2 linked regions of the Thermoclostridium stercorarium subsp. stercorarium DSM 8532 genome follow. The protein of the gene in region 2 interacts with the protein of the main gene of each other region in a pairwise test. Links are inferred from orthologs where the notes say so. Each region holds a gene or a part of one and is shown on either strand. Other genes may lie near its edges.

Evidence for each region.
Region 1: the proteins of CST_RS07360 (region 2) and sfsA interact in binary tests that used the Escherichia coli proteins (3 or more experiments, as listed by UniProt). The link is inferred for Thermoclostridium stercorarium subsp. stercorarium DSM 8532 from one-to-one orthologs.

Annotation. Positions count from the first base shown.
Region 1 is NC_020134.1:13,590-30,751, reverse strand. The notes cover bases 11,926-14,707. They hold sfsA (DNA/RNA nuclease SfsA), read right to left. Parts: upstream 13,774-14,707; coding sequence 13,078-13,773; downstream 11,926-13,077. Other genes in these bases: amrS (AmmeMemoRadiSam system radical SAM enzyme), read right to left, coding at 14,675-14,707; mutT (8-oxo-dGTP diphosphatase MutT), read right to left, coding at 14,256-14,642; CST_RS00085 (secondary thiamine-phosphate synthase enzyme YjbQ), read right to left, coding at 13,810-14,205; CST_RS00095 (mannitol dehydrogenase family protein), read right to left, coding at 11,926-12,960. Also shown: CST_RS00145 (putative polysaccharide biosynthesis protein), read right to left, coding at 42-1,598; CST_RS00140 (TraR/DksA C4-type zinc finger protein), read right to left, coding at 1,712-2,362; CST_RS00135 (LURP-one-related/scramblase family protein), read left to right, coding at 2,523-3,008; CST_RS00130 (GerMN domain-containing protein), read right to left, coding at 3,051-4,418; CST_RS00125 (RNA polymerase sigma factor), read right to left, coding at 4,418-4,975; CST_RS00110 (magnesium transporter CorA family protein), read right to left, coding at 5,878-6,819; gnpA (1,3-beta-galactosyl-N-acetylhexosamine phosphorylase), read right to left, coding at 6,966-9,152; CST_RS00100 (glycoside hydrolase family 127 protein), read right to left, coding at 9,212-11,152; more of CST_RS00095, read right to left, coding at 11,344-11,925; more of amrS, read right to left, coding at 14,708-15,502; amrA (AmmeMemoRadiSam system protein A), read right to left, coding at 15,499-16,884. UniProt on the Escherichia coli protein: Binds to DNA non-specifically. Could be a regulatory factor involved in maltose metabolism.
Region 2 is NC_020134.1:1,685,645-1,694,730, forward strand. Bases 1,998-4,813 are described here. They hold CST_RS07360 (glutamate-5-semialdehyde dehydrogenase), read right to left. Parts: upstream 4,141-4,813; coding sequence 2,854-4,140; downstream 1,998-2,853. Other genes in these bases: CST_RS07355 (CPBP family intramembrane glutamic endopeptidase), read left to right, coding at 2,001-2,882; CST_RS07365 (bacteriohemerythrin), read left to right, coding at 4,387-4,797. Also shown: sigma-E processing peptidase SpoIIGA, read right to left, coding at 1-772; CST_RS07350 (MBL fold metallo-hydrolase), read left to right, coding at 1,228-1,968; CST_RS07370 (peptide chain release factor 3), read left to right, coding at 4,821-6,419; CST_RS07375 (PspC domain-containing protein), read right to left, coding at 6,464-6,655; CST_RS07380 (ACT domain-containing protein), read right to left, coding at 6,754-7,194; CST_RS07385 (DNRLRE domain-containing protein), read right to left, coding at 7,342-9,086. UniProt on the Escherichia coli protein: Catalyzes the NADPH-dependent reduction of L-glutamate 5-phosphate into L-glutamate 5-semialdehyde and phosphate. The product spontaneously undergoes cyclization to form 1-pyrroline-5-carboxylate.

The sequences.
Region 1 (17,162 bases), 1.7 Mb from region 2 along the record:
AAAAGTTTCATTGGGAAAAAGCAATGCTACATATAAATATCCTAAAGTTTTCGGTATTTGTCAATATTAAACGGGATCATATGCCGCATATCCCTTATTTCAAAAACGCCCATGAATATAAGCATTGCAATCATCATTCCCCCGCAAATGCCGGCTGATACTAAAAGTATTAACAACTGTGAGTTTAAAACCGAGGATACCGCCATTTTTATGACCGGTGCCGCAATGATCCCTGAAATTGAGGCAACAAGTGGTTTTATAATCCAATCACCTATCTCAAGGGACATGCCTGTGGTTTTTATTACCGTCCTCATATTAAGCATCGCTCCGGCAAAATTGCTTACTATCAGGCTCGCAATATACGCATTCAGTCCTAAGTACGGGATTCCGAACCATACAAAACCAAGCCGGATCAGGCTTGTTATCATGGAATGCTTCAGCGTGGCGGTCTCTTTTCCAAGCCCGTTCAGTATGCCGAGCAGAGTCTGCTGGAGATAGAAAAACACAGCGGTAAATGACAGAAGATACAACATATGTCCGACGTTCTGACCGGGATATATCAGATCGGAAATTTCGTATGCGAAACATATAAAGAGACTTGTGAACAAAAACCCCAGCACAAGGGTAACGCGCACTGACCTTGAAATCTGTCTGTTTGCTATGTTCATTCTCCTTGTTGCCACCGCTTCCGCTATTGCGGGGACAAGCGCCGTGGCCAGTGCGGCGGTAAGCATTGAAGGAAATGAAATAACAGGGGATGCCATACCCGTCAGTTTGCCGTACTGGGTAAGGGCTTCCTCATGGGTCATTCCGTAAACCGATAATCTCTGCGGAATCCAAAGAAATTCCACCGTCCCAAGAAGTGATAATACCAGCCTGTTTGCCGTTATCGGCAACGAAATACGCAAAAGCGCGACGGCAATATCCCTTTTTCGCATAATTCTCTGACGTGGTGTATGTTTGTCGGATTTACGGAATTTATACGCAATAAACACCGTCAGGACGTTTGCAATCTCACCTGTAATAAGGCCGATTGTCGCAAAAAGGCATTTTTGTTCCAGATCGCCGTTAATAAAAAAGCCGGCAATTAAGTATACCACAACGAGTTTTGTAACCTGCTCTGCGACCTGGGACACGGCATTGGGTATTACTTCCTGTCTTCCGTAAAAATACCCCTTTAACGTCGATAATGCTGCGATGAAAGGAATGGTAGGCAGCAGGTAATATATTGCGCTTTTTGTACGAACATCCCCTACAAAAACATCTACTACAAAGTCAAGGTTAAGCAGTAAAACAGACACAATTACGGTTCCTGCAATGAATACCGCAACCCCTGAGACAACGGTGATTCTTTTCGCATTCCTGTGATTGCCCAGTGCCGTCTCTTCAGCGACGAGCCTTGATATTGCAATACCCAGACCTGCAGTCAGACCCAGCAGAATAAAATTATAAACCGGAAGCACGAGCTGAAAAAGTCCCATTCCTTCGGCGCCAATGGAATTTGCGACAAAAATTCTGTAGAAAAAGCCAAGAAGTTTTACAACAAAACCTGCAACGGTGAGGATAAACGTATTTTGCTTAAGAGATTTTTTTCTCATAGACCCCCGGAACAAATATTTTGAGTTATAGTTTGTTCATATAAAAAATATATGGCCGTGCCTTCAATAACATTCGGAATAAATTGAAAAAGCCTGCGTGAAAGCAGGCACAATTATGTTAACTGTTTTTTATACATTTCATTGCTTATCTGGTCTACATCGGTAATTTCATGAACCGATCTGTCATTTTCCTTTGCATCCTGCCTGTTCCCCAGCGGAGCGCCGTCCTGTGGTGAATCGGATGAACCGAAGGACAATACCTCCTCAAGGGCCTGTTCTCCGTCGTAAGGCTCATCGCCTTCAATGTCATGAATGTAATCACCTCTTATCTCCTTTTCCAGTACATCCTCTTCCACGGGCCTGTGCCCCGATTTGCTTACCATGTCGTATTTAAGTTCCTGTTCTTTCAGACTTTCGCATTTTACACAGTTTCTCGCGTAGGGTATTATTTCAAGCCGTTCAGGTTCTATACTGTTTCCGCATGTTTTACAAATCCCGTAGTTTCCCGCTTCAATTCTGTTCAGCGCGTCGTCTATTTCCTTTATTATATACTTCTGCCCGCTTTTCAACGCCGACTGCATCTCGGCATCAAAAAGTTCTGTAGCTGCGTCGGCCGGATGGTTGTCATAACGAGACAGTTCACTGTCCTCTGTTACTTCGTATCCTGAAGGAAGCCCTTCATGCATATTGTCAAGAACTTCCATATGGTTTTCCTTCAATTGTTCCAGAAGGTATTTGTAATGCCGGTATTTTTCCTTTTCCATTTAAATCCTCCTTATATCTGAAATTCCCTTTGATTCTTTATTATTTCCTGATTCTTTTCAGAAATAAAAATAATTACCTAAAAGTATAAAAAGCATTGTCTTTGATTGTGCATATAACGACGGCATGATATAATGAAAAAAACAGTGTGAGGTTCGGGAAATGAAATATTTGATCAGACAAAAAATTTTTTCGCTGAGAGACAGCTACACAATTAAAAATGAATTCGGAGAAGACTGCTTCATTGTTTACGGCAGGATTTTTTCACTGGGTGATAAGCTGCACCTAACCGACATGCAGGGAAGGGAACTTTTCTACATTGAGCAGCGTATTTTCCGTCTGTTGCCCGAATACACCATTTACCGGAACGGCGTTCCGGTGGCCCAGGTAAAAAAGAACTTCACTCTGTTCAGACCAAGTTTCACTATAACCAGTGTATTCGGAGAATACAGCATAGAAGGCAATTTCTGGGCTTATGATTTCACCGTTTTTAAAAACGGCGCGCCTGTGGCAATTGTATCGAAAAAATGGTTTACTTTCTCTGACACTTACGGCGTCTCAGTGGACGACAGCGAAGACGCAGCATTCATTCTCGCCTTGGTCATTGTTCTCGATCAGGTTTATCATGACGGAGAAAACAACACTTAAAAAGCCTCTGAATTTCCAGAGGCTTTTAATAATTCCCGTTTTTTATATTGTCCATTCGTCATGTACCACACCGACAAGATACCATTTTCCTTCCTTTTCCTCAAATACAAGCTTGAGGCTTTTCCAGTCCATTCCTCCGTATTCCTCGTTTCCGCTGAAATAGTATTCAATTACGTGACTTCCCTTATAAACCTCAAATACGTTGTTTATTGTGTTTCCCCTGTCATATCGTACATCATAGATAATTTCGTCGGCATTTATGAAATCCCTGTCATACACAAATCTGCTAAGGTATTCTGAAAAAGTAAGCTCTATTGGCTCACCCGAGCCGTCATAAAGTCCCCATGTATACACCTTATCACTTTCCAGCAATGTCTTAATTTCTTCTTTTGAAATTACAACATCCCTTTCCAATTCCACATACGTGTATGGGGAGAAACGTACTCCTTTATCGGGATGGACATACTGCGAAAGAGTCTGCATGTCTTTATCCCTAAAAGCAGTAAGCACTTTAAATCCCAGTTCACGAATACTCCTTTCAATTGCTTCGGGAGTATTCTCGGCTGTTCTTATAATGCTTTCATTTCTTTCAAAAGGCTCGTCAAAAACCATATGACTATAAACCTCCCTTTTCTCCCCCTCGATCAGAAACTGGACCTTTTTAATTTCTGGAAGTTCTGTAAGGGAGTTTACCACCGAATTTATAAGAACATTTTCAAAGGCGCTTCCGCCAGGATTGTTTTCAACAAATTCCTTTGAAAGATTAAGGTAACAAACGCCGTCCCTTACTTCGGACGATAAAAGCTTTGTTCCCTCGGGTATAACCGTATTCCTTCCGTCTCCTTCCGGACCTTTCTGAAGTTCTCTGAATACAACTTCTTCAATCTTTTCGCCGTTTTTTATTTCAACCCTGCGCTGAACCGGAACTACAAATTCTGCACTCTGATTTGGAAAATACAGCGTAAGATTGACGGTTTCAATTCTCACGGTGGGTACAGGAGTGTCTGCAGGAGTTTTGGTTATCTGAGTCTCCTGAGATCGGTCAGGTTGGGTGGCTGTATTGCGCTTAAGCGAATCGTATTTCGTTCCGAAATAGAAAGCCGTCCCGACAAACGCGCATACTAAAATTAATGATAACACAGGTTTTAGAATACTTCTCCTTTTGATTAATGTTTTATTTCCAGCACTTTTATATTCGCCTTTTTTCAACGAATTCATCACCCTTTCTGTAAACATATCATCTATATAATCCTCTTCCGCGAGGTAATTTTCGGTATCCAGCAATATGCCGTATTTTGCCCGGCATATACTGCATTCGTTTAAATGCAGCTTTATTTTTTCCCTTTCCCTGGCTGATACATTTCCTTCGATGAACGCATCCAAATCTTTCACCGATAAATGAATTCTCATCAAAATTCACCCCCGTGCCTTTCCATATATTTTTCGCATATAGTCTTTTTTGCCCTGAAAACCCGCATTTTTGCGGCCTCTTCGGAGATTCCCAGAATATCTCCTATCTCCGCATAGGAACAATTTTTTACATATTTCAGTATCAACGGAATTCTCTGTTTGTCCTTTAAATTTCTTATAAGTGAAATAATTTCCCGCCTCCGCTCGTTTTTTTCATAAACATTCTCGGGATTCCCGTAAACTGCGGGGTTTTCACTCACCATCGCGTCATCAATTGGTATTGTTTTATTCCGTTTTTCTTTCCTCATATAGCTTTTATAGGTGTTCACAGCAATGCGGTATATCCACGTGGAAAACATCCATCTGTCATCATATTTGTTAATATTGCTGAAGGCACGGATAAAAACCTCCTGAAGTATCTCTTCGGAGTCATGCCTTGAACCGGTCAGCTTTACAAGAAAGGAAAATAACCTGTTTTTATATTTGTCCACCAGTTCTCCGAATGCTTCTATATCCCCATCCCGTATTCTTCTTATTTGCGTCAGGTCCTCCTGCATTACACCACACCCAAAAAACTCATACTTTTGTCTTCATATACTTTATACTCCTATTTTTATCTGAAGTAACGATTTTTAATAAGAAACATGCTAAAGCAGAGTTTTAAAGACATGTACCGAATTATGACGGTATATTTAACTGACCTTTAAATCAGTAAAAGTGATATACATATCAAAATCGTATTCTGAGGAAATAATCAAGAAACGTAAAATAAAAAAATGCTCCGGTCTCGATATTTTTCCGTTTGCCGGGAAACCGGCAAACGCACTTTGGATTTCGTACAGGCTTGGTATATTTACTTGTTCACCGGCATATAAACCATACTTGAAATTACACACATGCTGACAAAAAAAAGGGGCCCCGACCGGCAAATCCAACGCTTATTCAGCGCAGTCAATCCGTAGTCAGAGCACTCCTTACACGTTCCAAACTTTGGTGCGCCCAGCAGGAATCGAACCCACAACCTTCTGGTCCGTAGCCAGACGCTCTATCCAGTTGAGCTATAGGCGCGTTTTTTAACGTGCAATATATATAATAATATAAACCTTCAAAAAAATCAACCATGGATTAAAAATAATTAATGTAAATATATTACAATTAGTGCAGGTTATTGAACAGGAATGTAAAAAAGAGCATTCATGCCTTTACATTTCCAATAACAAAAAATATAATATAGTTAATACAGGTCATGGTTAATGGAGGCTCATAATGCGGATTTCCGGTATAACATACGTAAAACGGAAAAAAAGATGGCTTCCAAAGCTGCTTTCGATACTGCTCATTATAATTGCTGTTGCGCTGGTTGTTATATTATTTTTATTAATGTTTACCAACGTTCACATACCATATATAAGTGAATGGTTGGAATCATAGGGCCTCATGTTTTCCGCGGCTCTTTTGGCTAAAGAAGTTCCTTGCGGTTTAAAATGATTACAACCACCAAAGACAGCAGCACAGTTCCTACAAGTACCAGAACCCAGCTTAAGGGACTGTTTGCGAAAGGTAATTGCATGTTCATTCCGTAAAAGCTGAAAACAATGGTGGGTATGGAAAGCACTATAGTCACCGATGTTAAAAACTTCATTACAATGTTCAGGTTGTTGGAAATAACCGATGAAAAGGCATCCATCATACCATTCATAATGGTACTGTATATACTTGCCATTTCAATAGCCTGTTTGTTTTCTATGATTGCGTCTTCCAAAAGGTCCTGATCTTCCTCATAAAGCTTGATATATTTTCCGCGCAGAAGTCTTTCCAGCACCACATCGTTGGATTTCAGCGAAGTGGTGAAAAACACAAGGCTTTTTTCGAGCTCCAGAAGCTTAAAAAGCTCTTTATTCCTCATCGACTTGTGAAGACTGCCTTCAAGGTATTCGGTTCTTTTGTCTATCTGTCTCAGATATTTTAAATAATCCCTTGCATTATTATACAGAATCTGAAAAATAAACCTTGTTTTCTTATAAGTGTAAAGCTCCTTTACCTGCTTATTGATAAATGGTTTCAGTACCTGTGCTTCATGGGCGCATATTGAAATAAAATAATCGTCCCTTATAACAAGAAGCCCCAGCGGTATCGTTTCAAACTTTAACGTTTCTTCGTCCTGATAGGCATACGGAATATCTACAATTATCAATATCTGATCATCTTCAACGTCAATTCTCGGCTTCTCTTCTTCATCAAGCGGGTCCCGCAGAAGTTTCGGGTTAATATTCAGCGCTTCCTGAATCATATTAAGCTCTTCTTCGGTCGGATCAGTTATATTAATCCAGCATCCTTTTTCAATGGTATCAATACGTACAAGCTCATTATTGGTTTCCATCGTTTTAAAAATCTGAATCATTTCGGGTCACCTGCCTTCTTTAAAGACTACCTTAAAATGATAAACTAATAAACTTAATAACTCAAGCCCAAAAAAACAGTCCGCAAAAAAGCGGACTGTTCGGATGTATTCCGGTGTTGTGAAATTATGCAAACGATATCACATTTTTATATTTCAAGTATTTTTACCGCATAAGGCTCAAGGCTTACTTCAATCCTGTTTCCTTTATCGTCGTTAATTACAGTTGTCTCACGGTTCTCCCCGTTATTTATCACCACAAGCCTTCGGCTGTTCGGGAAGTAAGCACATTCGGTGTTAAAGTTGCCGCATGTCCAGCGGTTAATATACTCTTCCCTTCCCATAGCCCAGAGTATTGCTCTGAACAGCAGTCTTGTATTCTGCGCGTTAAACCTGAATCCTGAGAAATAAACACCTCTGCCGTCAGCAAATTTTCTTGCCGCTATTCTAACATTTCCGCCTTTTTCAGCCAAAACATCCGTTTCACCGTCAATTGCATATACATTGTCAACTTCGGTGCCGAAATCGGTATCTTCTTTTACTTCATCAGTAATGAAATGCTTTTCTGTCAGGGTATATTTGTATTTGTTCCTCGACAGCGTGCGTCCAATCTCCCTGTCAACGCCAAGTATATGTGAAAGCTGGAAATACTGGCTGCTGAATATCGTTGCAGTTGGTTCGGCAATTCCTATAAATCCCCCTCCCGCTGCAACCCACTCGGTAATTTTCGCAACAATCTCAGGATCTTTCCAGTTATCGCCGCCACTCCATGCACTGTCCAGTCTGCCGCAGTTGATGATAATTTTAACGTCATCGGGGATTCCTTTTTCCCTTATATCGTCAAAGCTGATATATTCCACATCCAGCGGCAGTCCGGCCAAAGCCTCGTTAACGTGGTTCAGGTCCAGTTGAGGCTGCTCATGCATGTGCCCGCTGCAAATCCATGACCTGAGTCTGCCCCAGCAGGTTAAAACCGCAACTTTGCCCGGAACGGTATAAGGCTTATCATTTTCATGCAGGCTTTTTAAAGTTCTGAACTCATTTGCGAGCTCTTCTATATAATCAATAAAATCGGGGAAATCCTTAACCAGATGCAAATACCCTCCAAGGCCTATTCTCTGTACCGGTGCACGCAAAAGAGCACGGCGAACCTTCATCCAGAAATTTTTCGCATCTTTGGTTGGGTTTCCGCCTTCCTTGAACGTCGGCTCGCCTTTCAAACCCGTCGGAAAAAGATACGGATGAAGACGCAGTTCGTGAGTTTCGACCCCGGTTACGCCTGCGCATTTTCTTGCCTCAAAGGCGTTAAACACGCACTTTATAATTCCGTCGAAATTAAAATCCTTAAATCTTGGGCTGTATGGTTCCACGCCAATCCAATGATCGTCATAGAACACATAAGCTTTCTTTCCGTACTTATGGACCAGGTCTACGCATTTTCTTCCGAAAGTAACCACGAATTCATTTATAAAATCCATCCATGCCCTTATTTTGGGCGAAGGGACATTATGGGTATTGTTCAGCAGCCCTTTGTTGATAAAATCTTCCGAAGTAAGCTTAATACCGGTCTTCTCTTCAAATTTTGTCATTGCGTAAGGACTGACCGAAAAATCATAAGAGCCCCAGTCGGAATAACGGTACCTGAAATGTTCAGGATCATCGCCCCATAACCAGCAGAAGTTATAAAACATGGACGTAAACCTTACAACATTTGTGTGCGGGTGTTCCTGCAACCATTTTTCCAGGTGACTTAATATGAACTCCTGGGTTTCGGGGTAAATTGGATCTATCGGCATGAGATGTTCCCTGTCACCCCAGTTGTTCGTAATATGATTGTACATTGATATGGCTTCCCATATCCTGTATGCAAGAAAATTTACAGTATACTTATGCCACTTTTTTGCGTTCTTTATAACAACGGTACCCGTCTCTCTGTTGAATTCCCAGTTGTCCTTCGGTACCTCTTCCCCCGTAGTCCTGTCAAAAACCTGCCACCACTTTTTCGGATCGTCGTTGCAGTTAATTTCAAACTGCTCTCTGAAATACCCTTTGAGCAGATCTATCGTAACAGTGCTTTCTGACGCTATTACCGGATCCGACATGAGGAAATTTTGCTGAAGTTTGTCCCTGTGTGCCTTTGCCCAGTCATTGACACCGCGTATAAGGCATAAAGTGGAATATATCTCATAACCGGATGTCAAAATTCGTGGAGACAGAACAGTACCGTCGCTGTCCCTTATTACATCGGCTCCCCACTTTTCAGCAAGTTCAAGGGTCAAATCTTCATATCCCGCTTCTCCGGGTAAAGTAAAAAATCCTTTGCTTTTATCTGTCATAAATATGCCTCCTTCACTTTATTCTTCCTATTCCGCAGACAATTCAGCATTTCTTAATATTATCTGGCTCGTATCCATACCAGCATTTCGCCTTCACCACGATTACCCCACAGATAATACGGAATGGCCTTTATTTTTACCGGTCTGGTTTCGACGCTCCGATACGGTTTGTAAAGTTCGTCATTCCATCCTTCTTCAACGGTTCTGAACCCTTCACCGGTTATTATTACCGTGCCCTCGGGAAGATCATTTGCATTTCCGGTTTTAAATTCCTTGTCAACACAAAGGCTTATTGCTGAGAGATTCGGACCGTTATCAATTTCCTCAAGGCAGTATACAAGCGGACCACGCATAATGCAGACCTTTCCTGCGTTTTCCCTAACTTTTGGATTTGACGCGATTATCTCAACGGGCATTTCGAAAAATATCCTGATACTTTCGCCGTTATGCCATGTCCTGTTTATGTATGCATATCCTTTTTTAATTTCATACCCCGCTTTCTGATTGTTTATGTATATTTCAAATTTCCTGCACCAGGATGGCACCCGTACGGCGAACTTAAAATTCATAGGCTGGTTTAAACTTATTGAAAACTCAATTTCCCCGTCATACGGATATTTTGAATTTTGACTGATTAAAACTTTCTGATTGCGGATATTTGCCTCAACGGTTCCCCCTATATACAAATGGGTGAACAAGGTATCATTGTTCACGGAATAAATATAATCGCCGAGGGATGCCAGAAGTCTTGCTATATTCGGAGGGCAGCACGCACAGCTGAACCATTTCTGCCGCTTTGCCTTCACATGATGTTTGCCCGGATCTTTTTTACAGGCTTCGGGCCATACTTCAAGAGGATTGACATAGAAAAATTCCTTTCCGTTTCGGGACATTGAACCGGGAACTAAATTATAAAGAATTTTTTCCATCACATCCCCGTATTCGCCGGACGGATCCATTTTCAGCATTCTGTGGGAAAAGAAAACAAGCCCTATTGACGCGCAGGTTTCCGCGTATACCGTATCATTCGGAAGATCATAATCAAAAGTAAAAGCTTCGCCATGACGCGTGGAACCTATACCGCCTGTTATATACATTCGGCGCGTGGTTATATTTTCCCATAACTTTCTGCATACTTCAAACAGCTCTCTGTCGGAGGTTTCATAAGCAATGTCGGCCATTGCACTGTACATATAAACGGCACGAACCGCATGACCTACCGCTTTGTCCTGCTGACGCACAGGTCTGTGTGCCTGGTTGTATTCAAGGTTTGGCGCAGGTTCTTCCCTTTTTGTCCAGTGGGATATCCTGTTCCTCACGTTTTCCCATTCATACAGGAAATAATTCGGTTCCTTTCCCCGTTCGTTGATGAAGTACGAACTTAACTTCAAATATTTCGGGTCTCCCGTTGCTTTATACAGCTTAACCAGTGCCAGCTCAATTTCCTGATGACCGGGATAGCCTTTTATTTTCCCTTCCTCAGAACCGAAAATAGAATCAATTAAATCGGCAAACCTGCAGGCAACTTTAAGGAGCTTATCCTTTCCGGTAGCTTCATAATATGCCACCGCAGCTTCAATCAAATGACCAGCGCAGTACAGTTCATGGCATTCACACAGATTTGTCCAGCGCTTTTCGTTTTTGTTTATTATGAAGTATGTATCCAGGTAACCATCAGAGCATTGAGCCTTTTCAATTAAATCTATCATTTCGTCGGCCGTTTTCTCAAGCTCCGGATCGGGGTGAGTCATAAGGCTGTGACCTACCGCCTCAAGCCATTTTGCCACATCACTGTCCTGAAACACAAATCCATGAAAATCTCCTTTTTCAAGTCCCGCAGCTATTTTAAAATTTTTAACCGCATGGCTTGGCTCAGCTTCGGGAACTCTGTCATTCAACACTTCCCACTGGTAAGGAATCATCGTATCTCTTACAAGCCGGGTATAAAATCCGAAGAAGCCATCATCAATTGTGACATTCTTCTTTGATACATGCTCCATAATTTTCACAACAATCCTCCTCAAAGAGCTTTTGGAAGAATCAGTTTAAAAAAATTCCCGATGATTTAAGAATACTGTAAATAGGAAAGATTGTCATTAGGATTTTTTATTAAAAGTTTAGGATAAGGAAATAAAACAAAACGGCACACGGTATTCATTACCGCATGCCGTAACTGTTATTCCGTACCATTTTAATTTTGCAGGTATTTTTTAAGCGTAGCCCTTACGGCTCCCGGACCCTGTACAAGTTCTTCGAAATATCCAAGAACTTTGTCGGCAAGCCCTGCTTCAAAAAGATTTACTCCGAAGATGGATGTATCTGAAAGAATGGGTCTTAATTTTTCATCAAAGGGCCCTTTATCACCGAGTTTAATCCCTTCGGTTACCTTCCTCAGGTGCTCCATAAGCGGATCAGGGCTTAGAGTAAACGGCTTGCCTTCATCGTCCACGGCAAGCAAATACCTTAACCATCCCGCCAGAACAAGAGGAATATACTTTAAGTCTTTTACGTTCAAATCTTCCCTCTTCTGATAAGCCTTTATGGTTTCCCCGAACCTGATCGCCAGCTTCTGGGACGTATCGGTAGCAATTCTCTGAGGCGTGTCGGGCATAAACGGGTTGGGTAACCTTACTTCAACAACTTCCTTTATAAAATCCTTAGGATTGATTATGCCGGGATTGATTACCACGGGCAGTCCCTCTTCATAACCCACTTTTTCCACCAGTGCCTTAAGCTGTTCATCTTTCATTTCATCGTGAATTGTATTATATCCGAGAAGGCATCCGTATACCGCAAGGGCGGTATGAAGGGGATTCAGGCAGGTACAAACCTTCATTTTTTCAACCTTGTCAACCGTTTCCCGGTCGGTGAAAATTACGCCTGCTTCTTCGAGGGGCGGCCGGCCGTTCGGAAACAGGTCTTCAATAACAAGATACTGCGGCTCTTCAGCATTTACAAACGGAGCAGTATAGGTATTTTTTGAGGTTATAATAAGTTCGGTGCTCTCAAGCCCACATTTTTCAAGCATTTCCTTAACGCCCATATCAGGTCTCGGTGTGATTTTGTCAATCATGCTCCATGGGAACGATACCTTTTCGGGATTTTCAATGTAGTCCACAAATCCTTCGTCAACAAGTTTATTCTTGGCCCACTCCTTAGCAAATGTGCTTACCGCTTCATAAAGCCTTGAACCGTTATGAGAGCAGTTGTCCATACTCACAAGGGCAACGGGATACTTTCCGCTTTTATATCTTTCATAGCACAAAGCTGTAAGTTTTGCGATAAAACTTTTAGGAGACTCGGGCCCGGCTTTAAAATCACTTTCCACATCAGGGTAATATTCACCCTTGGCGTTTTTCAGGCTATAACCCTTTTCTGTTATCGTAAAACTTACCATCTGCAGTGACGGATTTGAAAAGATATTTTTCAGTGTTTGCCAGTTATTTTTATCGCCTGTATCCGCTGTAAGCGCTTCCACAACAGAAGCTATTACCTTTTTATCCATATTTCCGTCGTGCTTCAGAACAACCAGCACACTGAGATTATCATACGGTTTGTAAGCCCTTTCAATAATCTCATAATCATAGCCTTCGCATACGATTATTCCCCTGTCGCTTTTTCCTTCGTCAAGAAGCTTCTGCTGGAGAGCAGCCGGAAAAGCCCTGAATATATTCCCTGCGCCAAAATGCAGCCATATGGGGTTCTTAAGCGTGTTTTCCCTTACCATTTCACGATCAAACCTGGGCATTTCAAACCCGGCTTCAAGCCAAGGCTTCATGTCTTTCAGCCCTGAACTGTTTAAAATCATGTATTTCACTCCTTCTTGTTTAATAGTATAGGCCATAACCTGCTTAACAAAGTTTATAGAATAATATTATCATGCAATAAAAAGCCGTTCAAGCCGATAATATAGGTTTTGCTCAAACTACAGCAAAACCCTGCATTCCCTTCCGTTGATTTCAATAAAATCCGGCTTCACGTCGCATTCAAAGGCCTTAACGCAAACACCGTTTTTTTTTGCATACCTAAGAGCTTCTCCGAATTCCAGGTGGGTTTCGTCATTTGGTGTAAAGTATCTTATATTATTCATCTGAATAATAAAAATTATATATGCGTCAAAACCGGCCTCTTTTGCCTTAACCAGCTCATATACGTGTTTTACTCCCCTCAAGGTAGGCGCGTCAGGAAATTTTGCAATGCCGTCATTTTCAAGTGTTACACCCTTTACCTCAATGTAAGCTTTACGGACTGTATTTTCAATATAAAAATCAAACCTTGACGCACCATATGTACTTTCCCGTTTTATTTGGCCGATTTCGTCAAATCCCGGAAGGATTAACTTTTTCTCAGCCAAAGCTTCATAAAACACTGCGTTGGGAGCCTGCGAATCAATATTTACAATACTTTTCCCTTTTTTAACCGATATCAGCGAGTATCCCGTCTTTCTCATTGAATTGCCGCTTTTTTCAAGGTAAACCGTAGCCCCTTCAATAAGCAGTTCTTTCAGCCTTCCGGTATTTTTAACGTGGCATATTGTTTTTTTTCCTTCAATCATGACCTCAGCCGAAAACCGGTTCAGCCTTTTTATGAATTTCCCCTCGCAAATATTTGAGTACTGCAGTTCTGCCACTGTCCTTTCATTAAAATGTTGATAAATTTACCCTTCAAGGACTTTTACGTAAAAATTCCTGTTTCTTGGCCCGTCAAATTCGCAGAAATATATTCCCTGCCATGTTCCGAGAAGAAGCCTGCGGTTTTCAACAATAACCGTAACACTGCTTCCCATAAGACTTGCTTTTACATGAGCAGGCGAATTGCCTTCAAAATGCCTGAAATCAGCAAGGTGAGGTACCAATCTGTTTAGAGCCAAAAGCATATCGGATTTAACATCGGGATCGGCATTTTCATTAATGGTAAGACCTGCGGTTGTATGTGGGCAAAAAACCACGCATACCCCATTATTTATACCGCTTTTCGCAACTGCTTCGCTTACCTGGGATGTTATATTGTAAAAACCTTCAGCTCCGGTTCTGATGCTGTATTTAAACACCACCCAAATCATTCCTTTCTTATCATTGCATTTCTTATCTGAATTCTGTCTATTTACCCGCTTTCCTCATGAAGCTTTTTTACTATTTCTATATCTGCCGGGCAAAACTCATATTCTGTAAGTTCTTTCGGAGTAACCCATTTTATTTCCTCATGGACCGTCGGACAAGGTATCCCCTCTTCAATTTCGGCATTAAAAAAGGTAAAGAATATTTCCCTGTCGGGATATCTGTACACAACTGTATCAAAAACACCTTTAACTCTTATTTTCACCCCAAGCTCTTCGTTTAATTCCCTTTCAAGGCATTCAGTTAATGTTTCTCCGTCTTCCTGCTTTCCGCCGGGGAATTCCCACAGATGACCGCAGTTTCCGCCGGCACCTCTTTTACATATTAAAATTTTACCATTCTTTCGTATAATAGCCGCTGCCACTTTTGTCATACCATTACTCCGTTTCCTTTCAGACCTTCAAGTCAGATGTTGCCTTCATATACATAACGCAGATTCTTTCTTGCAACGTCGGCCAGCTTTAATATTTTGTCAACCGGCGTAGGCTTTTTTTCCGTCATAAGGTATCTTGGGAAAAAACGGGTTACATGAAGCGGTATTTCCGGACTTATTGATGCAAGCCACGCCGAAAGCTCTTCCATTTCCTCTCCACTGTCATTTTCACCGGGGATAATCAGTGTCGTAACTTCAACATGACAGTTTTTCGCCGCTAAAGTAATTGTGTTTTTAACCGTTTCCAGGTCCCCTTTTATATTTTTGTAAAATTCATTTGAAAAAGACTTCAGGTCGATATTCATTGCGTCTATATACGGAAGAAGTTCTTCAAGCGGCTTTTCACAAATATATCCGTTTGTAACAACCACGTTTTTCAAACTTTTTCGTTTTGCAAGCCTGGCGCAGTCCATTACATACTCATAACTGATAAGTGGTTCGTTATACGTATACGCAATACCGATATTGCCTCTGCTCACCAGGCTTTCAGCCATGCCGACAAGTAACTCGGGCATCACTTTTTCGGTACTGATTTTACCCCCGCAGGTCATTGATATTTCATAATTCTGGCAGAACGGACATTTTAAATTGCACCCGTAACTTCCTACCGAAAGGATAAAACTACCGGGAAAAAACCGCTTTAACGGTTTTTTTTCTATTGGATCAAGAGCTATTGAAGTCATCTTACCATAATTTTCACACACTATTTCTCCGTTTTTGTTGGTACGGGCTCTGCAAAAACCCAATTGTCCCTCATCAATGGAACAGTGGTGGGGACAAATTTCGCAGACTGCTTTCAATGGTGTCTCACCACCTCAAAGCGCTGCATGGTGTATGGTTCATCAGGCCTGATACCAGCTTTTCTGAGGGCGATCTCAACCTGCTGTTCGGGAGTGTCTATACCTTCAAGGTCGGGAAGCAAAAGCCCTCTGCGGTAACCACAGGTGACAATAACTCCATATTTCTTTACATCAAGCTGATCCATTGACGAGATCGGTTCGGGTTCAGAAAGAACATCTACGCTGTATACAAGTTCATCAAGTTCTTTTTCGGTAACAGGAGGAAATCGCGGATCTTCTGTACCGGCACTTACGGCATTCCTTAATATTTCCTCCGCAATACATTTTGTTACCGCACTTATCGTTCCTATACATCCTCGTAATTGGCCATGTTTTTTAATGGATACGAAAACACCTGCTTTTCTATTAAGCATTTCGGCAGGTAGATCCTTTGGTAACTCGGCGAATTTCCCCGTTCTCACGTAAGTTTCCAGTGAAAGTCTTGCGAGTTTTACGTAAGCGTCTTCGCCAGATTTAATTTCGTTTATTCTTTTCCGCTGTTCTTCCTCATATGCAATATCAAAATGCCTTGTGCGATCATCTCCCGTGACTTCAAATGAAGCCACGGCATACCCCACACCAAACGGACCTTCGTAAGACAAAAGTTTTGATTTTACTTCTTTTCCGTCCAGTGCACCGGCCATTATTATAAAGGATCTCAGTCCGCATTCCGCAGCAGCCTCGCAAAATGACGGATCAAAATTTAAAAATGTGAGAAAATCAGCTTTTTCCATTGCCTCGGTAACCTGTCTGTCAAATACAGGACCTTCCTTCGCAAATCCGTAAGGTCCTTCACTCAAAAGTTTGTGCGACAAATCGCCGCTTGCCACAAAAACAGCATTTCGGCCAAGTTTTTCAACCGTTCTTGCGATTACTTTTCCAAAACGGTAATGTTCCAAATGGCTAAATCCCGACAGGCCAATCCGCACAAGTTTGTATTCCCTGTAAAACTTATTGATAAAATACAGCGGTATGAAAGTTCCATGATCAAGTTCCGGGTTCCGCTCTCCTAAAGTCCCTGCCGGAATGTCATCTTTTTCAGCTTCGGCAGACAATGCCTGAACAAATTCACTGTCGTACATTGCTTCGATTGTCAGATTTTTAACTCCGAAACGGCGCATGTCACCTTTTGCCTTTTTTCCCGGTGATATATGAAAATAATCGGAATAAAGAATTGAATGCGGCGAAGTGACAATTATTGTTTCGGGGCGAATCTCGGAAATTTTTTCGGCTATTTCCATATAGGCATCGGTAGTTTTCTGAATTTTCCTTTCCTCGCCCCGTCCTATCTCCGGCAAAATAATCGGAGGATGCGGAACTATAAAGGCCGCTTTAATCGGCATAATTTCCCCTCCTTTACAATGAAAAAGGGTTCTATTCTATTATACCCATAAAAATCGGACGGTTCTTTATTTATTAATTTATTATATCATTATGATTGCTTTTTTAGCAGTCGAGCATTAGCTTGACCGAGTAAACAATTTTATTTTGCGGTTGGTTTCAATTCAACGTAAGTATTATATTTAAAAATGAAGCTTTTCCACTTATCATGCCATAAATATATTAATTTTGAATATCATAAAAAATTCGTCATTCCGTGCGCTAATACCGTCGACCAACA
Region 2 (9,086 bases):
CACCGTCGGGCTTAAAACCCGGCAGCATCCCGTTCTGGGTTCCGATTGAGTTAAACGGAATTAATCTGATCCTTTTTATCCATTCCGCGTTTTCGTCATAACTTGGCGCGGCACTCATCTGAGTCCAGTTCTCAAACCATTTAACCATGCCGTCAGGCAGCAGCTCCCTTATGCTTTCCAGCTCGGCAATCATTACAGGCCACTGTGAAACCGGATCGGTCAGGGAATTGCCTGTATCGATCAGGGCATCAACACAAACTGTTTTGCCGTCAAGACTGATATAGGTCTTAACTATGTATGAATCCTTTTCTATGCGTTTCCTGAATATGTCGGTAAATGCACGAACCATCAAAAATCCGGTTGCAAGGGTTAATATCAGAAGCATTCCGTCGCTTTTCATCTGGGTGTAAAATTCACCGTTTTTAAAGTAAATTCCCTGGTTCAGAAAGCTCATTAAAGCAAAGCCCGCCCCTGCAAATATAAAGGAAGAAATATAGAACGACAGCAGCGCTTTAAACCAGTTTTTAAGCCGTTGACACGGGAATGCAATTGAAACCATCAGTATTGAAAGCATTATTTTTCCGCCGATTGTATATAGGGTTCCGATTCTTGGACACAGGAGCATGACAACCAGATACGCTGCACCGACGGTGGCAGATATTAACTTACGCAGCGCTGTTGAGTACCTGCCCGACAATTTCTGCGTCACTAATAAAATTCCGTAATTAACGATAATATTCTGAAGAAACAGGATATCTATGTAAACCGACATAACAACACCTCTGCCCGTCTGGTTGCGTATCCCCAACGTATTTTAAAAAGGGCATACTTTTCCCTTATCCACCTATATGCCCGTGCACTGAAATTTATGCCTGTAAGTTAACTCCTGAATAAAAACTATAAGTGTAAAAAATTATACAATTTGACTTCTGCAGGATTTGTCAAATAAAGGTATGGCCCTTAAATTTCCCGGATATTTAAAAAGACATAAATCTCTATGTGCTGAATCAGAAACAGCCGCATCTTAAGTAAATATTTTCAATTTTAAGAATTTTATTATATGTATGTCAATTTATTATAATATATTTTCTACTGATTTGCCGTAATATCATAATAGAGACTGCCGACTTTTTACCGTTATTGCAAACCTGGTTTTGTCACTGTATTGATTTGACAACGCTTTTGGATTATTATGTAATAAAGTAATAAAAAAAGGATTGTGATAGTTTGAAAAAAAAGGTTGATGTATGGTATCTATATCACAGCGGGTTTGCTGTAAAAATGAATAACAAACTGCTGATTTTCGATTATTTTGTAAATCAGGCGGCAAATAATGAAACGGTCCTTTATAACGGAAAATTCAGCCCCGAATGCTTTAAGGATACCGATGTGTACTTTTTCGTTTCCCACAGGCATTACGATCATTACAACCCCATTATATTCAGATGGGTGGAGCAAAACCCCAATATCCGGCTGATTATCTCATCGGATATAGCAGACTATACTCCCCATCCGAATATACACAGAGCGGAACCGGAAAATGAATATGTCATTGACGGTTTGTACATTGAAACATTTACTTCCACCGATGAAGGAACCGCTTTTCTGGTAAAAACAGACGGAGTGTGTCTTTTTCATGCCGGGGATTTGCATTGGTGGCACTGGGAGGGTGAACCTGACTCATTTAACCGGCAGATGGAAAAACAGTTTAAGGAACAGATAAGGAAGCTGGCAAGGCATAAAATAGACATTGCTTTTATTGTAGCCGATCCGAGGCAGGAGAATTTTTCACTGCTGGGGCTGGAATGGTTTGTAAATGAAGTGGATTGCGCCCATATTTTCCCGATGCATTTTTCAGATGATTACAGTATAATGGACAGAATAAGAAAATTCATGGAAACAAACCGGTTAAAAAGCGAAATACACCTTATAAACCGGCGGGGTCAGTGTTTCAATATTGAAATATAAAATAAAAAGAAATTATTAAAGTGAGGTCGGTTATGAAAAAATTTTTTAAGGTGTTTTTTTATTGCACGGGTTTCGCAGCCTTGTGCATTGTAATGCAGTTTATAGCAGCCATACCGGTTTCGGCGGCTTATATTTTCCTTAAATCCTTCCAATACGCCCTTTCCGGTAACCCTGAACTTGCGATGAATTTGGATCTTATGACGGTGGTAAACGACATATTAATGCCTTCCTATATTTTATCCGCCATACTTACTTTCTTTTCTGCGTGGATCATCCATGCCGTTTTCAGGAGAAAGTTTTTTGAAAGGCTTTCACTTAACAGAACATCCCCTGTCTATACTGCGGTCAGTTTTTTGGCAGGCTGCGCAATGCAAATGCCCCTCAGTTTCATTATCACGCTGGTTGAAAAGACGGGAATTGCGCCCGATCTGTTTGAAGAATATACACAACATGTTGAACAGTTGATGAGTAATCAGAATACTGTTCTTCAAATTCTGGCAGTGGGGATAATGGCCCCTTTGATTGAGGAAATTATTTTCAGGGGCCTGATTTTAAACCAGCTTAAACGCAATATACCGGCAACGGCGGCAATACTGATCCAGGCGATTTTATTCGGTTTTGTGCACCTTAATGTCGTTCAGGGAACATACGCGTTCGTTATGGCGGTTTTAATGGGGATGCTTACGGTATGGTTTGATTCGCTGTTTGTTTCCATTGCCTTTCATATGGGCATGAATCTGTCGGGCGTAATTCTTTCCGAATTCGGCGCCGGACTTTCGGACGCAGCGGGTGTAATCATGCTTGCAGTTTCTTTTATACTGATACCCTTATGCATAATGTTCCTTTATTTTAAATCAGCCAAAGGTAACTCGCATACGCCCAAGGTTAATCCAACGGAAGGGGCCGGTGTTTGAACGTGCGCCTGTGTTCGGCATAGTCGGCTACAATATGCCCTTTCCCAATCAGTTTGTATTTATAAATTGTAAGCCCGTCCAAACCCACAGGCCCCCGGGCATGGATCTTGCTGGTGCTAATTCCGACTTCAGCGCCGAAACCATACCTGAAACCATCACTGAAACGGGTTGAACAGTTCCAGAATACGTTGCCTGAATCGACGAGGTCCATGAATTTTTCCGCATGCCCCCTGTTGTCGGTGATTATGGCATCGGTATGCCCGGAACCGTAAGTATTGATATGCTCAATTGCCTCGTCGATGGAATCCACTATTTTAACCGAAAGTATATAATCAAGATACTCCGTTCTCCAGTCTTCTTCCGATGCGGGCTTTACTTCAATAATCCTTTGGGTTCTTTCACAGCCTCTAAGTTCCACATTGCTTTCATCCAGTTTTCTCTTCAGTTCGGGCAGAAAACGCGAGGCAATTGCGCTGTGCACAAGTAGAGTCTCGGTTGCATTGCATACCGCCACATATTGAGTTTTTGCATCATTAACTATGTCCACTGCCATTTTAATGTCAGCGTCACTGTCCACATAACAGTGGCATATTCCGTCGGCATGACCCAGAACGGGTATCCTCGAATTTTCCATGATGTATCTTACAAACTCATTGGAGCCGCGCGGAATTATCAGGTCTATATACTTATCAAGCTTAAGCATCTGGTTGACATCATCTCTTGACTCGAGGAGGCTAATCCAGCCTTGAGGTATATCGGCTTCAAGAGTTGCCTTCTGGATAAGTTCGGTTAAGATACGGTTTGTGCGAATTGCCTCTCTGCCGCCTTTCAACAGAACCGCATTCCCGCTTTTAAGGCACAGCGTGGAAATCTGAACAAGAGCATCCGGCCTGGATTCAAAAATTACGCCTATGACCCCAATCGGGCAACTGACTCTGTAAAGGGTAAGTCCTTCATCCAGTTCTGTAGCCAGTAACTTCTTCCCAACCGGATCGGGCAGGGAAATAAGGCTTTTTATCCCCTCCACCGTGTCAAGTATCTTTTTTCGGTCAAACTTTAAACGTTTTACAAGAGGTTCGGGCAAATTCTCTTCCATGCTTCTCCGTATGTCTTCCTCATTTTCTTTGACTATTTCGTCAATATGGTTCATCAGATAGTCCGCAATCAATTTCAAGGCAAGGTTCTTCCGCTCGGTGGCCGTTGAAGCAAGAATAATCGATGCTTTTTTTGCCTCTTTCGCAAGTTGAATCATCTCCATGAGCATCCCTCCGGGAACAAATATACCATCGTTTAAATTACAGCAATTATATCATATCTCTGACATAAAATTAAACAATTCAGCTTAATTGCCTGATATTTTTTCCAGATATTTATCAACCTGTTATCTTGACTTAGCAAAAATTTGCCTGTAACATGTAAGGGTATGAGTACGGAAATTTTCAGGCAGCGGTGTTTTGGCGAAAAATGTGGAAAATTCCGGCATTAACCTGAAGGGGGTAAAAAAATGTTTAAATGGAACGAAAATTACAGAACCGGCATTGAGGTTGTGGACGAACAGCATAAGAAACTGATAGACATCGGTGCCAAACTTGAGGACATGCTATATGCCGGAGATTCTCTTGATTATTACGATTATATAATGGAAACAATTAATGAACTGAAGGATTATGCCGATTACCATTTTACATTTGAGGAAAAACTGATGCGTGAGCATGATTACCCCGAACTTGAAGAACACCGCATGGAACATTTGTACTTTATTAAAAGAATAGACAGGCTGGCCATGGAGGACATTGACAGCCGGCAGGTAAGTGTAATATCCGAAACTTTGGATTTTCTGGCAAGGTGGCTTTTCAGTCATATACTTAACTCTGATATGAAATACGCAGACTTTTTGAAAAGAAAATCAGGCTAACCGGAAAGGAAGATTTGCATCTGATGGCAGACTTGAAAAAAGAACTTCATGAACAGGTTAAACGTCGCAGAACTTTCGCAATAATATCCCACCCCGATGCGGGAAAAACAACATTGACCGAAAAACTTTTACTGTACGGCGGTGCCATTAACCTTGCAGGATCGGTAAAAGCACGCAAAGCAAAAAAATACGCAGTTTCAGACTGGATGGAAATTGAAAAGCAGCGTGGTATATCGGTTACTTCCAGCGTAATGCAGTTTGAGTATAAAGGCTACTGCATCAATATTCTGGACACCCCCGGACACCAGGATTTCAGTGAAGACACCTACAGGACACTGGTTGCAGCCGACAGCGCAGTAATGCTCATCGATGGCGCCAAAGGCGTTGAGGCCCAGACAATTAAGCTTTTCCACGTATGTAAAATGCGCGGAATCCCTATTTTTACATTTATAAACAAGCTGGACAGGGCCATAAAAAACCCGTTTGATTTGATGCAGGAAATTGAAGACGTGCTGGGTATCCGCTCATATCCGATGAACTGGCCTATTGGCACCGACGGTGATTTCAAAGGGGTTTACAACAGGAAACTAAAACAGATTGAACTGTTTACAGGTGGTAATCACGGTCAGACCATTGTGGAATCAAAAGCAGGCTCAGTTGATGATCCGGTTTTTAGGGAATTACTGGGGGAACCGTATTATTCAAGACTGGTTGAGGATATCGAGCTTTTAAACATTGCAGGAGACGATTTCAATCTTAAGGAAGTGTTGGAAGGAAATCTCACTCCAATCTTTTTTGGCAGTGCGATGACAAACTTCGGTGTGGAGCCGTTTTTGGAAGAATTCCTTGAAATGGCGCCCCCGCCTGGCGAGCGTGTTTTCACCGACACAGTGATAGAACCTGAAATGGAAGAGTTTTACGGATTTATCTTTAAAATACAGGCAAACATGAATCCCAATCACCGTGACAGAGTTGCCTTTTTAAGAATTTGCTCCGGCAAGTTTACAAAGGGAATGGAAGTTTATCTGTCAAACGGCAACAAAAAAATCCGGCTTTCCCAGCCTCAGCAGATAATGGCACAGGAACGGGAAATAGTTGAGGAAGCATGGCCGGGAGACATTATCGGGCTTTACGATCCCGGAATTTTCAAAATCGGCGATACGCTAAGCACGGCAAAGCCGTCTGCTTTATTTACCGGTATGCCCATGTTCCCTGCGGAGCATTTTGCCAGGATTTCGCCCAAAGACACAATGAAAAGAAAACAGTTTCTGAAAGGAATTATGCAGCTTTCGGAAGAAGGAACAATACAGGTCTTCAGACAAGTGGACATCGGCGGCGAAGAGTTCATAGTGGGTGCAGTTGGCATGCTTCAGTTTGACGTTCTGGAACACAGGCTGCTGCATGAATATAATGTGGAATTGAAAGTGGTGATGCTCCCCCATAAGTTTGCGCGATGGCTGGTCACCACAGACAAGGATCCGCGGGATTTAAACCTTACGTCTTCAACCCTCATTGCACAGGACAAAAATGAGCAATACGTACTGATATTTGAAAACCAGTGGTCCATCGACTGGGCAAAGGAAAAAAATAAAGGCATTGAGTTGTCGGATGTGTCGGGATAAAAGCAAAAACCTTCATGTGCTGCTTCGCATGAAGGTTTTTTAAATTACGATCTTCTGGGTATTATAAACATCGCGATTATATAAAGAACTACTCCGCCCACAAAAGCCGTACCCACTGAAAGAGCGGCCCAAATAAGGCGTATTACTGTCGGATCAATTCCCAGATATTCGCCTATACCCCCGCAAACGCCACCGATAATTTTGTTTGTGTCGGAAAGATATAATTTCTTTTCCATACGGCTCACTCCCTAATCTTCCAATCTTTCCAGAACAGTAACGATATTTTCACACACAGGCGTTATCACTGCCGACAATAAATATATATTGCTTAACCTTAGAACTTATTATGGTTACATACCTCATCGGGCGACTTAATTTTAACATCCTCGCTCTTTAATATTTCGAGAGCACTTTCAGGATCCTCCACTCTGAAAATAACCATCGCTGTATTGGGTTTTGAATTTACAAAAGCATACATATACTCAATGCTGATACCCTTTTTGTCAAGAACGGCAAGAACTTCGGCAAGACCTCCCGGCCTGTCCTCTATCTCTATGGCTATAACGTCATTTACACTTACCGCAAAACCGTTGTCGGTGAGGATTTTCTTCGCCCTGTCAGGATCATTTACAATAAGCCGTAATACCCCGTAATCTGCTGTATCAGCCAATGACAATGCCCTGATATCAAGCCCGTTATCACCAAGTATGCGCGTAACTTCCGCAAGCCTTCCCTGTTTGTTTTCAAGAAAAATCGATATCTGCTTTATCGGCACGTTACCCACCTCTGGACAACACCTTTTATTAAGTAGATTATATCTTAATTTTCCTGTATCAGGCAAGAACATTTTGCTATTACTCAACCTGCCCTAAAATTAAGGGTTGCCCGAAAACCGGACAACCCGTTTTTTTCACTTTTGATTTCATCTTTGATCCGAGATGTTTGCGTTGTTGTTTTCCTGTGATAACCGTTCAATATCGTCATACGGCGGCTCTGTTGTTGTTCCCGGCAAAAGTACGATGTCAAACTCATTCGGCGGCGTCCCCCATGAATTCCCTACAAATGTGGTAAATGCACGATCCACGAGGAATCCGCCTTTTGTATTGTAAACAACGTTGTCTCTTATCTCACCCGTTGTGCCGGGATTGATATACATTCCCGTTCTGAGACTGAAGAAGGTATTGCGTTCCAGAAGAACATTCTGAGTATTCACCTGGGATACAACTGCCCTGTTAACAACCCAGTTGTCCATTGGCGGTGGTTGCTCGGGACCGAAAACGGTATTTTCAATAAGTTTTACATTAGGAGCCCCAATCTGGATAAATTCCCGTTCATACGGTATATCGCTCGTAATTGTCAAACCGCGGACCGTTACATCGCTGCCTGTAATCAGAATGGGAATAATCTCCGCCCTGAGAAGAATTTCCGCACCGGGTTCACCAAGCAGTGTTATTCCGGTTTTATTTACGTTAATCTGTGTCGTCACTTCGTAAATACCCGAACCTATGTGAACCGTTCCTCCGGGCGCCACTGCATTAATACCTTCGGTAATGCTTCCGAACGGGCGGGCAATACTTCCGTTTCCGTCGGTGCTGCCTGCACGTACACGGATGTTTTCGGTATCCACCACTTCATTTACCGCCGTGTCAAGTGCCGCCTGCAGGTCCGCTACCGTCAGATAGCCAAAATCAGGGCGTCCTGTAAGTAATTCCTCCAGAACTATCTCCTGGGCTGTTACGCTCAGTGAATTAAAAAGGGTTAAATCCAGTCCCAGCTGCGGATTGGTTATAGCAGCCCGCATTTCTGTGACATTCTGAGCATTGTTCACTTCATCAAGTATTGGATCGGGGGTTACGGCGCTTCCGATTTTGAAAAGCATAATCGACGCGCTTACTCCGGTTTGTGTTCCGCCGGCGGCATTGTCAAGGCTTACGGGACCTGCACTCGTATGGTTTCTCAAAGTCAGAACGTCGCCTGCAGCGGCATTAATGATAACAAAACCGGTGTAACTGCTGTTGCCTTCCCTTGTTCCATATGTGCTTCCGGGTACCGGATCATCGTTTTGGAATAAAGTGAACTGGTTGGCCTCAAGCCCCGTAACCGAGTACCACACCGCATAAACCCCTGCGGATTCAACAGTAATGGTATCGGTATTCACGGTATGGGTTATACCGCGCAGGGCGCCGTTATGGCTGAAAGGAATGGAACCTTCCACCGGAATTGTCTGATCTCCGTTGTTGTATACATACCCATATGGATTGTCAACAGGTGGAACCGGTGTATCAGAATAAGTAATTACAAGTCTTGGGAAATACGGTTCATAAACAATGTTATTTGTACCGAACTGGACGAGGGTGACACCGTCGGCGTTAGTCAATGCAATCCCGTGATTTTCAAACGTTCCGTCAAGCCATTGGTTCACAAGCTCGGTGACGTCAATATTTACAACGGTATACAAATCCGAAGTGCTGATGTCAATTTGTGTACCTGTGGCAACAAAACCCGGACGGGTGTTATATGTCACCGTCTGTGCATCAAAAGGATCGGTTACCCTGTTTACAACAATGGGGCTCGGATCGGTCCCTGTTTTTACAATAACCGATAACTGCAGTACCGCACTGTCTACACTTGTTACAGGCAAGACAGGTAATTCGATTTCCATCAGGG